DNA from 4 places in the Pseudomonas sp. BIGb0558 genome. Region 4 is predicted to be linked to each of the others. Evidence: predicted binding sites of a transcription regulator. Region 4 holds the regulator's gene; each other region holds the start of a gene.
The links. Region 4 encodes FliA, which starts transcription of late flagellar genes. Its sites were predicted from a motif close to CTAAAGTTTNNNNNNNNNNNGCCGNTAA; they were not measured.
Positions count from the first base shown of each region.

Region 1: a site for FliA is predicted at 1,735-1,762, ahead of M2400_RS25795 (methyl-accepting chemotaxis protein). Genes of this name have one in related genera too.
Region 2: a site for FliA is predicted at 1,572-1,599, ahead of M2400_RS27240 (methyl-accepting chemotaxis protein). Genes of this name have one in related genera too.
Region 3: a site for FliA is predicted at 1,534-1,561, ahead of motA (flagellar motor stator protein MotA). Genes of this name have one in related genera too.

Region 1 is NZ_JANUEW010000030.1:32,484-35,691, forward strand. It holds gene M2400_RS25775 (LysR substrate-binding domain-containing protein) at 1-46, shown strand, start outside; gene M2400_RS25780 (MmcQ/YjbR family DNA-binding protein) at 43-405, shown strand; gene M2400_RS25785 (DUF1294 domain-containing protein) at 388-771, opposite strand; gene M2400_RS25790 (undecaprenyl-diphosphate phosphatase) at 768-1,598, opposite strand; gene M2400_RS25795 (methyl-accepting chemotaxis protein) at 1,829-3,208, shown strand, end outside.
Region 2 is NZ_JANUEW010000034.1:53,758-56,965, forward strand. It holds gene M2400_RS27230 (LysR family transcriptional regulator) at 1-376, opposite strand, end outside; gene M2400_RS27235 (aldo/keto reductase) at 496-1,491, shown strand; gene M2400_RS27240 (methyl-accepting chemotaxis protein) at 1,658-3,208, shown strand, end outside.
Region 3 is NZ_JANUEW010000002.1:161,564-164,771, forward strand. It holds gene motB (flagellar motor protein MotB) at 1-611, opposite strand, end outside; gene motA (flagellar motor stator protein MotA) at 615-1,466, opposite strand; gene M2400_RS04095 (HDOD domain-containing protein) at 1,633-3,168, shown strand.
Region 4 is NZ_JANUEW010000011.1:88,481-91,688, reverse strand. It holds gene M2400_RS15625 (chemotaxis protein CheA) at 1-128, opposite strand, end outside; gene M2400_RS15620 (protein phosphatase CheZ) at 140-928, opposite strand; gene M2400_RS15615 (chemotaxis response regulator CheY) at 947-1,321, opposite strand; gene fliA (RNA polymerase sigma factor FliA) at 1,492-2,232, opposite strand; gene fleN (flagellar synthesis regulator FleN) at 2,229-3,062, opposite strand; gene flhF (flagellar biosynthesis protein FlhF) at 3,169-3,208, opposite strand, start outside.

The sequences.
Region 1 (3,208 bases), on a different contig from region 4:
CCACCTGGATAACGCCTTCAAAGGATGTGGAGACCGTTTGTTATGAGAATGACCGAAGAACAAGTCGCCCAATTTTGCCTGGGCTTGCCCGGCGCGCGGGAAGACTACAAATGGGGCGGCGTGCGGGTGTTTTCCATCGCCGGCAACAAGATGTTCGCCTTGCAGCACCTGCGGGGTGATTCGCTGGCCTTCAAGGTCGACAAGGAACTGTTCCTGGGACATGTGGATCGCCCGGGTATCCATCCGGCGCCGTACCTGGCGCGGGCGCAGTGGATCATCATGGAGGCGCCCTACCCGCTGGGCGCCGAAGAACTGCGTGGCCTGTTGCAGCGTTCCCACCAGTTGGTGGTGAGCAAACTGCCCAAGCGCACGCAGGTCGGCTTGCTGCTAGAAGATCGAGAGTAGCGTGCCGCCGAGGAACAACTGGTCAATCCAGAACACCTCGTGCAGCAACACGATCAGCCAGAACGCCACCTGATAAGACACCTTGCGCGTCTTGTGGCGAAACACCTGCTGGGCGATCAACGCCCCCGGCCAGCCGCCTGCCAGCTCCACGGCGTGCAGGATGTTTTCCGGGGTGCGCCAGCTGTCTTCGCGGGCCTTGCGCTTGTCGCGCCAGTACAGCAAGAACGCGATAACGCTGACCACGCCGTAGGCCACCAGCGGGATCATAGAAACCCCGCGATACCACAGCAGCGCCGAGCCCAACAGCGGCGCGGCGCACACCAGTGCAAACACCAGCGCCTTGAAGCGCGGATGCTGGATGTTCATGGCTTGACGGCCGACCAGTCGATCCAGCCGAATTGCCAGGTGGCCAGGATCACCAGGCCAAAGGCGATGCGGTACCAGGCAAACGCCGCATAGCTGTGGCTGGCGATGAACTTGAGCAGCGCCTTGACCGCGATCATCGCGAAGATGAACGAGGTGACAAAGCCGATGGCAAACACCGGCAAATCGTCCGGCTGGAACAGGTGGCGGTACTTGTAGCCCGAGTACACCGCCGCGCCGACCATGGTGGGCATGGCCAGGAAGAACGAGAACTCGGTGGCGGTCTTGCGTGACAGGCCGAACAACAGGCCGCCGATGATGGTCGCGCCCGAACGCGAGGTACCCGGAATCATCGCCAGGCACTGGGCGAAGCCGACTTTGAGGGCGTCCTTCCAGGTGATCTGGTCGACGGTTTCGGCGTGCACTTCATGTTGGCGACGCTCGGCCCACAACATGATGACACCGCCCACCACCAGCGCTGCCGCCACGGTGATCGGGTTGAACAGGTAATGCTTGATCAGGTCGGCAAAAATCACCCCCAGCACCACCGCCGGCAATACGGCGATGATCAGGTTGACGGTGAAACGCTGGGCGTTGCGCTGGGTCGGCAAGCCGATCACCACGTCGAGGATCTTGCGTCGAAACTCCCACACCACCGCCAGGATTGCGCCCAGCTGGATGATGATATTGAACGCTTCAAAGCGCTCGCCACCGAAGTTGATCAAGTCGGCGACGATAATCTGGTGCCCGGTACTGGAGATCGGCAAAAACTCCGTCAGCCCTTCTACAACCCCGAGTATCAGCGCCTGAGCGGCGGTCCAAAGATCCATCGATTCCCCCAAAGGTCATGCCTGTGGCACGCCTCTAACATAATTTTTTAAGTGTTCACTAACGACGAATGCGCGGCGAAAGCAGCGCAGATAATCAAGACCGGGCTGCGAAAATTCCGTGAAAAATCAGGCAGGACTCAGGTTTTTTGATTCTGGGCCGAAAGCCTATCAGACAAGCCGGAAATGTCGATGCGGCACCTAAAATTATAAGAACACGGAGTGACAGGACCATGAACAGTTTGCGCAACATGTCCATCAGCCGACGCCTCTGGCTGATCCTGATTGTCGCCGTGCTGATGCTGCTAACCCTCGGTCTGCTTATGCTCAAGCAGATTCATGGCGACCTTTACCAGGCCAAGAGTGAGCAGACCCAGCGCGTGGTCCAGACCGCCAACGGGATCCTGACTTATTATCACAGCCTCGAAACCAGCGGCGTCCTGACCCGCGAGGCGGCCCAGAAGCAAGCCTTGAGCGTGGTCCGCGGCTTGCGCTACGGGCATGACGATTACTTCTGGATCAATGACCTCACGCCCGTGATGATCATGCATCCGGCAAACCCCAAGCTCGATGGCCAGAACCTGTCGGCCATTCGCGATCCGGACGGTTTTGCGGTGTTCAACGAGTTCGTGATCCTGGCCAAGGCCAAGGGCGCCGGGATGGTGAATTACCGCTGGCCCAAGCCCGGGGCGGATGCGCCGGTGGCCAAGACCTCGTATATCCAGTTGTTTGAACCCTGGGGCTGGATCATCGGCTCCGGCGTATATGTCGATGACGTGCAAGGCGAGTTCCAGGGCCAGGTATGGAAAGCCTCGATGGTGGGCCTGGTGATCGCGGTGATCATGGCCCTGCTGGTGGTGCTGATTGCCCGCAGCATCGTGCGCCCGTTGCAGCAAGCAGTGAACGCCATGGGCAATATCGCCAGCGGCGAAAGCGACCTGACCCGCACCCTCGACACCCACGGCCAGGACGAAGTCACCCAATTGTCCCGCCACTTCAACAGTTTTACCGCCAAGTTGCGCCAGGTGGTGGGCCAGTTGCAGGCCTGCGCCAATGCCCTGGGCCAGTCGTCCAGCGAACTGGGCAGCAATGCCAGCGACGCCCATGACCGCAGTCAGCAGCAATCGCAGCAGATGGAACTGGTGGCGACGGCGATCAACGAAGTCACCTACGGCGTGCAGGATGTGGCCAAGAATGCCGAGCACGCCGCCAGTGAAATGCGTGATGCCCAGGTACAGGCCGAACAGGGCCAGCTGAATATCGACGGCAGCCTGCAACAGATCGACCAGCTCTCCACCACCATCAGCCAGGCGGTGGAAGTGATTCGCACGCTGTCCGCCGAAAGCACGCAGATTGGTGGCGTGCTGGAAGTGATCCGCTCCATCGCCGAGCAGACCAACCTGTTGGCGCTCAACGCCGCCATCGAGGCGGCCCGCGCCGGGGAGCAAGGACGCGGGTTTGCGGTGGTGGCCGATGAAGTACGGCTGCTGGCCCAGCGCACGCAAAAATCCACGGCAGAAATCCAGGGCATGATTGAGCGGCTGCAAAGCCATTCGGAAGCGGCGGTCAAGGTGATCAGCGACAGCCACCAGGCTTCGCAACTGACCATTGAG
Region 2 (3,208 bases), on a different contig from region 4:
CGATTTCCAGGTCGATCTGCGGGTAGCGCGCGGTGAACTCCGGCAGCGCCGGAATCACCAGGAACCGGCCGATCCCCGACGGCATATCAATGCGCAACGTACCGCGCGGGTTGCGGCGGCTGGTGGAGAACACCGCCTCGGTTTCCTCAAGGTCGGCCAGCAGGCTCACACAACGCTGATAGTAGGCGGCGCCGTCGAGGGTCGGGCTGACCTGGCGCGTGGTGCGCTGCAACAACTGCACGCCCAGGTGCGCTTCCAGTTGCTTGATCAGGATCGTTACCGAGGCGCGCGGCAGTTGCAGGCTGTCGGCCGCCTTGGCAAAGCCGCCCAATTCGACAATCCGCACGAACACACGCATCGCATTAAAACGGTCCACGGGCGGGCTTCCTTCAGGGATTGTTTAGAATTTCATAATAGTGATAGTGGTTTTATCCGGTTTATCCCGCTTTTGTCGAGGGCAACAATGGCGCCCTTCCCTACACAGGAGCTGGACCCATGCACACTCGTCAACTCGGCAAAAACGGTCCCCAGGTTTCCGCCATCGGCCTCGGCTGCATGGGCATGACCGATTTCTACACCACCGGCACCGACACCACCGAAGCCATATATACCCTGCACCGCGCCCTGGAGCTGGGGATCAACCTGCTGGACACCGCCGACATGTACGGCCCCCACACCAACGAAGCGCTGATCGGCAAGGCCATCGCCGGCAAGCGCGATCAGGTGTTTCTCGCCAGCAAGTTTGGCATCGTGCGCGACCCGTCGAACCCGGCGTTGCGTGGCGTGAATGGCCGGCCAGAGTACATCCGCAGCGCCATCGACGGCACCTTGAAACGCCTTGGCGTAGAAACCCTCGACCTGTATTACCAGCACCGCATCGACCCGGAAGTGGCGATTGAGGAAACCGTCGGCGCCATGGCTGAACTGGTCAAGCAAGGCAAGGTGCGTTACCTGGGCTTGAGTGAAGCTTCGGCCGCCACCCTGGAGCGCGCCCACAACGTGCACCCCATCAGCGCCCTGCAAAGCGAATATTCCCTATGGAGCCGCGACCAGGAAGACAACGGCTGCCTCGCCGCCTGCCAGCGCCTGGGCATTGCGTTTGTGCCTTATAGCCCGCTGGGCCGAGGCTTCCTGACCGGCGCCCTGAAAAGCCCGGACGATTTTGCGGCGGATGACTACCGCCGCTTCAGCCCGCGTTTCCAGGGTGATAACTTTGCGAAGAACCTGTTGCTGGTGGAACAAGTGCAGGCACTGGCCGCCGACAAGGGCGTGACCGCCGGGCAACTGGCGTTAGCGTGGGTGCTGGCGCAAGGGGATTACCTGATCCCGATCCCCGGCACCAAGCAACGCAAGTACCTCGAAGAGAATGTCGCCGCACTGGAGGTCAAGCTGAGCCCGACCGAACTGGCGGCCCTGGAGGCGATCTTCCCGGCCAATGCAACAGCCGGGTTGCGTTACCCGGAAGAAGTCATGCAGATGCTGGATAAATAATCCTGCCGGTCTGGATCGGGGCTGGCGTGCCAGCTCCGATCATTCAACGCATGCCGTGCAACTTTCTTGCACCATGGTACCTAAAGCTCCCCCGTCCCAAGCCGATAGCCCTTCGAAGCTCTAACAAAGCCGCGTCGCACAATAAACGCTTCGTAAGGACGACCCCATGCCCTCATTGCGCTCTATCCAAGCCCGTTACACCCTGTTCCTGGTGCTGTTCGTCCTGTTGTTATTCGTATTGACGGTCGTGGGCATCGGACAGTTGGTGGCGCCCACGCTGCGCCACACCGAAGAACAGGTGGTGCTCAATCGCATTGCCGAAGTGGCCGGGCAGATCCAGGGCGAGTTGAACAAGGTCCAGGCCCAGCAACGCACCATCACCCAAACCATCCCGCTGCTGGACAGCGACGCCATCGACAAGGTGCTGCCAGGCCTGGTGGACCAGTACGGCGAATTGAAAGTGTTCGGCGGCGGCATCTGGCCCCTGCCTAACCAGCGCACGCCGGGGCGTAACAAGCACAGCACCTTCTGGCACCGCGATGCCTCGGGCAAGCTGGCGGTCAATACGTTCTGGAACAGCGACGCGGCCCCCAATTATTACGACCAGAGCTGGTACAAGGGCGGGCTCGCCTCACCCCGTGGCCAGTGCGCCTGGGCGGCAGCCTACAAGGATGACGCCAGCCAGGAGCCTCGCACCAACTGCGCGATGGCGATCCAGCGTGACGGCGCGGCGTACGGCGTCGCCACCATCGACGTGACCCTGGGGTTCTTCAACGACCTGGTGGCCAGCAAGGAAAAAGACCTCGGCGCCGAAATGCTGATCGTCGAAGGCGACGGCAAGATCATCAGCAACAGCACGCGCATCAGCGGCCCGGTGGTGTTGAAGAACATCAGCGAACTGACCGGCACTTCCGCATTTGCGGCCCAGGTCAGCGCCGGCCTGGCCCATCGCGACCAATCCCTGCAGCGCAGCGAGTTCGACAATCAGGGCGTGGCCAGCACGTTCTTCATGCGCCCGATCGAAGGTACGCCCTGGTTCCTCGCCACCGCACTGCCGACCTCGCTGATCACCGCCCAGCGTGATGACGTTTTAGGCACCCTGGCGATGCTGCAAATCCCGATGATCCTGCTGCTGGTGCTGCTGCAGGTGTATGCCATCCGCCAGTTGGTGCACCGGATGACCGCGCTGAAGACCAATATCGACGCGCTGTCCAACGGCGATGCCGACCTCACCCGGCGCATCACCATCCGCGCCGAGGACGAACTGGGGGCGATCGGGCATTCGGTAAACCGCTTTATCGTCTACCTGCAAAACATGATCGGCGAAGTGACCGAGGCCACCGGCGCCATGTCGTCGAGCCTCGCACAGTTGCAGCAGACGTCGGCCCAGACCAACCAGATCCTGGTGCGCCATGCCTCGGAAACCGACCAGACCGTCACCGCCATCACCGAGATGAGCTCCACCGCCGACACCGTGGCCGAGAATGCGGCCGAAACCGCCGCGTTCACCCAGCGCGCCAACGAGCACGCCGACCGTTCGCGGGTGGTGGTGGGTGAAGCCTCCCGCAGCGTCAGCGCGTTGATCGGCGAGGTCTCCAGTGCCACCCACACCGTGGAAAACATGCGCCAGGACGCCGCGCGCATTACCGAAACCCTTGGGGTGATCGGCGCCATTGCCGGCCAGACCAACCTGCTGGCCCTCAATGCCGCCATCGAA
Region 3 (3,208 bases), on a different contig from region 4:
GCGTCGGTGTGGCCGCTGATGCTGATCTTGTTCGGCACCGCCTTGATGGTGTCGGCCATGGCCAGCAGGATGTCTTCAAAGTACGGCTTCAACCGCGCACTGCCAGAGTCGAACATCGGCCGGTTGGCAGCGTCGGTGATCTGGATGCGCAAGCCGTCCGGGGTAATCTCGAAGGAAATCTGATCCTTGAATTTCAGCAGTTGCGGGTTTTCCTCAACCTTGGTTTGCAGCTCTTGCAGTAACAGCTCCAGGCGTTCCTGCTCGACCTGGTCAGCCATGGCCTCGACGGTATCGCGCTCGATCGGAATTTTTTCCTGGGGCGAATCGGTCTTGATTTCCGGGTTGATGGTGCGCTCGGGCGCCAGTTGCGGCGAGCCACCGAGGTCGATCACAAAAGGCGTACCGCTCTCGGAGAAACCGATGGGGTCCTTGAAGTAACCGGCAATGGCGATCTTCTGTTCCGGCGTGGCGGTGGACATCAGCCACAGCACCAGGAAGAACGCCATCATCGCCGTCGCAAAGTCGGCGAAGGCGATTTTCCAGGCGCCGCCATGGTGTCCCGCAGCGAAGCGCTTGACGCGCTTGATGATGATCGGCTGGTTGTTTTCCATGGCTTAGCGACCGCGAACCGCTTGTTCCAGCTCAGCGAAGCTTGGACGGTGCTTCGGATACAGAACCTTGCGCCCGAACTCCACTGCCAGCGATGGCGGCATGCCGGAAGCCGACGCTACCAGGCAGGCCTTGATCGCTTCGTACAAATTCACTTCTTCCTTGGCATCGTGGGCCAGGGAAGTGGCCAGCGGGCCGAAGAAACCATAGGCCGCGAGAATACCGAAGAAAGTACCCACCAGTGCCGCACCTACGTGCATGCCGATGGCCTTCTGGTCGCCTTCACCGAGTGAGGCCATGGTCACCACGATCCCGAGAACCGCGGCAACAATACCAAAGCCGGGCATGCCGTCGGCGATGCCGGTCACGGCGTGGGACGGGTGCTCCAGCTCTTCCTTGAGGCTGAACAGCTCCATGTCGAACAAGCCTTCCAGCTCATGGGGCGCCATGTTGCCGGACGACATGATGCGCAGGTAATCGCAGATGTAGGCGGTCATGCGCTCGTCTTTGAGTACCGCCGGGTACTTGGCGAAAATCGGGCTCGCCGCGGCGTCTTCAATGTCGCCTTCGATGGCCATCATGCCTTCACGGCGGCTCTTGTTGAGGATCTCGTAGATCAGCCCCAACACTTCCAGGTAGAAGGTGTGGGAGAAGCGCGAGCTGAACATGCCCAGCGACTTCTTGATCACGTGCATGGTCATGTAGCCAGGGTTGGCTTGCAGGAATGCGCCGAACGCCGCACCGCCGATAATCAGCACTTCGAAGGGCTGGATCAGCGCCGCAATCTTGCCGTGGGAAAGGACGTATCCGCCGAGCACGCTCGCGATGACGACGATGATGCCGATAATTTTAGCCATAGGGGATGAGTACTTGCGCCGTCGGGTTCAGGGTCATATTCGCAAGAGTTGAAAACTCTTGTTCTACTTATCGGCAAATCTGCGCCAGACTATAGCGCGTTAAGGCGAAAAAACAGTTCGGCCCGTCCCGGGCGTGTTGACCGCAAGTGATGATCGCGCCCCAATCATGGCAAACGAAACGACAGTCCCAACTCAAAAACCCAATTCGCTGGCCGCCTGGATAAAGCGCCTGGACGCCGTGCTATTGCCTGTTCCGCAGGCCAGCCACGACCGCGTGTGCAAGGCCATCGGCGACAACCGCAGTTCGTTGCGGGATATTGCAGAGCTGATGCAGAACAGTCCGGCGCTGGTGCTCAGCGTGATGCGCGAGGCCAACAACCAGGCCCACGGCAGCCTCGCAGAGCCGGCGGAAAATCTTGAAGTGGCGATCAATCGCCTCGGCCTCAAACGCACCGAGGAACTGCTGGCTCGCCTGCCTTCGGTGCCACTTGGTGAAATCCCCTTGGCCCTGCGCCAGTTGCAGATGATCAGCCAGCACGCTTCGCAACAAGCCAGCGGCCTGTTTGCCAGCCGCCTGGCGCGCTTGTGGCAAGACATTCACTGGGGCAGCCTGCTGTTCCTTTCGCCGCTGTGGCCGATGGCGATTGCCTATCCCAAGCTGCTGGAAGAGTGGGAACTGCGGGTGATCCACAAAGGCGAATCGGCACGCACCGTCGAGCAGGAAGTGTTCGGCGTGCGCCTGCTGGACCTGTGCCTGGGATTGACCGAGGCTTGGCGCCTGCCGATCTGGGTGTCCCAGGGTTATACGTTGCTGCTCACGGAGCAACGCCTGCTGGTCAAGGCGCTGCACATTGCCCGTGAAGACGAGCCCTTGCGCCAACAGCAGTTGCTGGATGCCGACCCCAACCTGCGCCGCTGGCTGAACCAGCCGGCCAATACCGTGTTGCTCGCCAATGGGCTGGCGCTGGCGGCGCAGGAATCGTGGACCTGCCCACACACCCAGCGCTGGCAATACCTGACTGCGCTTTACCTGCAACAACCGTTGGCCGAGGTGCAACAACAGTCTCACCAACACGCGGCGATCAGTGCCCGCACGACCCTGATGCGCGATCTCTGGCATCCGGCGCTGTCGTTGATCTGGCCATGGGACGTACAACGCGTTCACCACGGCTTGCTGCCGGCACCGCCGCCCACTGCCGAAGCCTTGGCGATCTGGCGCAAGCGCTGTACCGAATTGCTCGTAGAGCCAAACCGCTTTGCCAACGCCATGCACCTGACCACCTGCGCCAAGGAAGCCCTGGTGGCCTGTGGCATGCAGCGGGTGATGCTGCTGATGGCAGACAAAACCCTGAGCACCCTGCGGGTGCATCAAGTCGACGGCCTGCCGAAGGACGCCGACCACATGAGCCTCGACGTGGCGCAAAGCACCCTGCTGCAACGCCTGCTGGCCAAGTCCGCCCAGGTGCGCCTCAACCCCGACAACCACGCCCAGTTCTCGGCATTGCTGCCGCCGGAACTGCGCCGCCTGTTCAAGGGCGAGCACCTGCTGCTGCGCTCCCTGAGTTGCAACGGCCGGGTGGTGATGCTGATGGTGGCCGACCAGGGCGGCGGGCCGCTCTCGGAAACCACCGTGCAGGCTTTCGGCAAAACCGCCCAATGCATCGAAAAAGCCCTGCACAGCTTTACCAACCGCAGCGCCTGATGCTTGCGCTACAATCGCCCTCCTTTAGCGCCCAACTTTT
Region 4 (3,208 bases):
GCATTGAGCAGGTTCGCATCATCCGGTCGGCTTTCCAGCTCGACCAGTTGTTCGGACAGTTGCTCTAAAATTTCGCCGGCCTCTACAAGGAAATCCTGAAGGATTTCTTCATCGGCGCCGAAGCTCATGGGTGTGCTCCTTAGAAGCCTAAACTGGACAGCAAATCGTCTACGTCGTCTTGCCCGGATACAACGTCTTCACGTTTATCGGCATGAATCTGCGGACCTTCACCCTTGGCGAGGTGTTTTTGTGGATCTTTTTCAGAAAGGATCGCTTCGCGGTCATGTTCGATGCCGGCAAACCGGTCAACCTGACCCGCCATCAACACCAGTTTGAGCAGGTTGCTTTCCACTTCGGTGACCAATTGGGTCACGCGCTTGATCACCTGACCGGTGAGGTCCTGGTAATCCTGGGCCAGCAGAATGTCATTGAGGTTGCTGGAAACCGTGCGGTTTTCCTGCTCGCTGCGGGACAAAAAGCCCTCGACCCGACGCGCCAGTTCACGAAACTCTTCAGCGCCCACTTCCCGACGCATGAACCGGCCCCAATCGTTGCTCAGGGCCTTGGCTTCACTGGCCATGCCGTTGACCAGAGGCGTGGCGTTTTCCACCAGGTCCATGGTGCGGTTGGCCGCCGCCTCAGTCAGCCTGACCACATAGGACAGGCGTTCGGTGGCATCAGTGATCTGCGAGATTTCTTCGGCCTGGGGCATGTGCGGGTCAATCTGGAAATTGACGATCGCACTGTGCAACTCACGGGTGAGCTTGCCCACTTCCTGGTACAGGCCGCGGTCACGGGTCTGGTTGAGCTCATGGATTAACTGCACCGCGTCACCGAACTGGCCTTTCTCAAGGCTTTCGACGAGTTGATGAGCATGTTTTTTCAGGGTCGACTCGAAGTCGGCCTGCGATGATTCTTTATGCTCCATAGCTCCCCCGTGGCAGCATCAATGACCGATGCGTTCGAAGATTTTTTCGATCTTCTCTTTCAAGGCCAGTGCAGTGAATGGCTTGACCACGTAGCCGTTGACCCCGGCCTGGGCGGCTTCGATGATCTGTTCACGCTTGGCTTCAGCGGTCACCATCAGCACAGGCAGGCTGCGCAGTTTTTCATCAGCGCGCACGTGGCGCAGCAGATCGATACCGGTCATGCCCGGCATGTTCCAGTCCGTTACCAGAAAGTCGATGCTCCCGCTGTTGAGGATCGGAATCGCCGTAATGCCGTCATCCGCCTCGACCGTGTTAGTGAACCCAAGGTCACGCAACAGGTTTTTTATGATCCGCCGCATCGTTGAGAAGTCATCAACGATGAGGATTTTCATGTTCTTGTCCAATTCGACCTCCAAGCAGTCTTAAACGCGCCCAGCACCTGGGCGCGCCATATCAATCAACAGGCGTTACACAAAAAGGACTACCGGGGGCGCACCACGGGCCAAGCCCGTCCGGGCGCAAGGCCTGGACGGTATCGTTCGCAGTGTCCCCACACTGCCTGTCAGCGCGCTCGCCACTCTCCCAAACGCCCCCGCAAGCGGGCTGCGCACTGGCTGTGTAACTGGCTGACCCGCGATTCGCTGACTCCCAGGACCTCACCGATTTCCTTGAGGTTCAGCTCTTCGTCGTAGTACAGCGCCAACACCAGTCGCTCACGCTCCGGCAAATTGGCAATCGCGTCCGCCAGCGCAGTCTGGAAGCGTTCATCTTCCAGATCGCGCGACGGTTCGAGATGGGCACTCGCGCCGTCCTCGTGCAACCCTTCATGTTCGCCGTCCTGTAAAAGGTCGTCGAAACTGAACAGGCGGCTGCCCAAGGTATCGTTCAAAATCCCGTAGTAATCGTCGAGACTCAATTGGAGTTCGGCCGCAACTTCGTGATCTTTAGCGTCGCGACCGGTTTTTGCTTCAATTGAGCGAATTGCGTCACTCACCATCCGCGTATTGCGGTGCACGGAACGCGGCGCCCAATCACCTTTACGCACTTCATCGAGCATGGCCCCACGGATACGGATACCCGCGTATGTCTCGAAACTTGCGCCCTTGCTCGCGTCGTACTTGGTCGACACTTCGAGCAAGCCGATCATCCCGGCCTGGATCAAGTCCTCGACCTGGACGCTGGCTGGCAGGCGTGCCAGCAAGTGATAGGCAATGCGCTTGACCAGAGGCGCGTAGCGCTCGATCAACTCGACCTGACTGTCACGTGCCGACTTCTTGTAAAGGTTGTAGCCGCTGGCTGTCATAGCACCGGTCCTGCGCTCGTCTGATGCACCAAACGCTCGACGAAAAACTCCAGATGCCCCCGGGGATTGGCGGGCAACGGCCAGGTATCGACCTTCTGGGCAATAGCCTTGAACGCCAATGCGCACTTCGAACGCGGGAACGCTTCATAGACCGCACGCTGCTTTTGCACGGCCTTGCGTACGCACTCGTCGTAGGGAACTGCGCCGACGTATTGTAAGGCGACATCGAGGAAGCGATCCGTGACCTTGGTCAACTTGGCGAACAGATTGCGCCCCTCTTGCGGGCTTTGAGCCATGTTGGCCAGTACGCGGAAGCGGTTCATGCCGTAGTCACGGTTGAGCAGTTTGATCAGGGCGTAGGCGTCGGTGATCGAGGTGGGTTCATCGCACACCACCAGCAGCACTTCCTGGGCTGCGCGCACGAAGCTGACCACGGACTCGCCGATCCCGGCGGCGGTGTCGATCACCAGCACGTCGAGGTTGTCGCCGATGTCGCTGAACGCCTGAATCAGGCCGGCGTGTTGCGCCGGGCTCAGGTGCACCATGCTCTGGGTGCCGCTGGCAGCCGGCACGATACGAATCCCGCCGGGGCCCTGCAACAGCACGTCGCGCAGCTCACAGCGGCCTTCGATCACATCGGCCAGGGTATGTTTGGGCGTCAGTCCCAGCAGAACGTCGACGTTCGCCAGACCCAGGTCAGCATCCAGCAGCATGACCCGACGGCCAAGCTCTGCCAGGGCCAGGGACAAATTCACTGACACGTTAGTTTTCCCGACGCCACCTTTGCCGCCGGTCACCGCGATCACCTGTACGGGATGCATGCTGCCCATTTTATTTCTTTACCTTGTCTTGCTTAGACGCAGGCTACATAAGTTGGCCGCGGGAACTGCTGGCAGACCATCGATGTAGATACTTTGCACTGTGTTCATGTTGACCTCAGCCGACTCGTTTGTTCGGGCTGTGGTAGAGGTCAGCG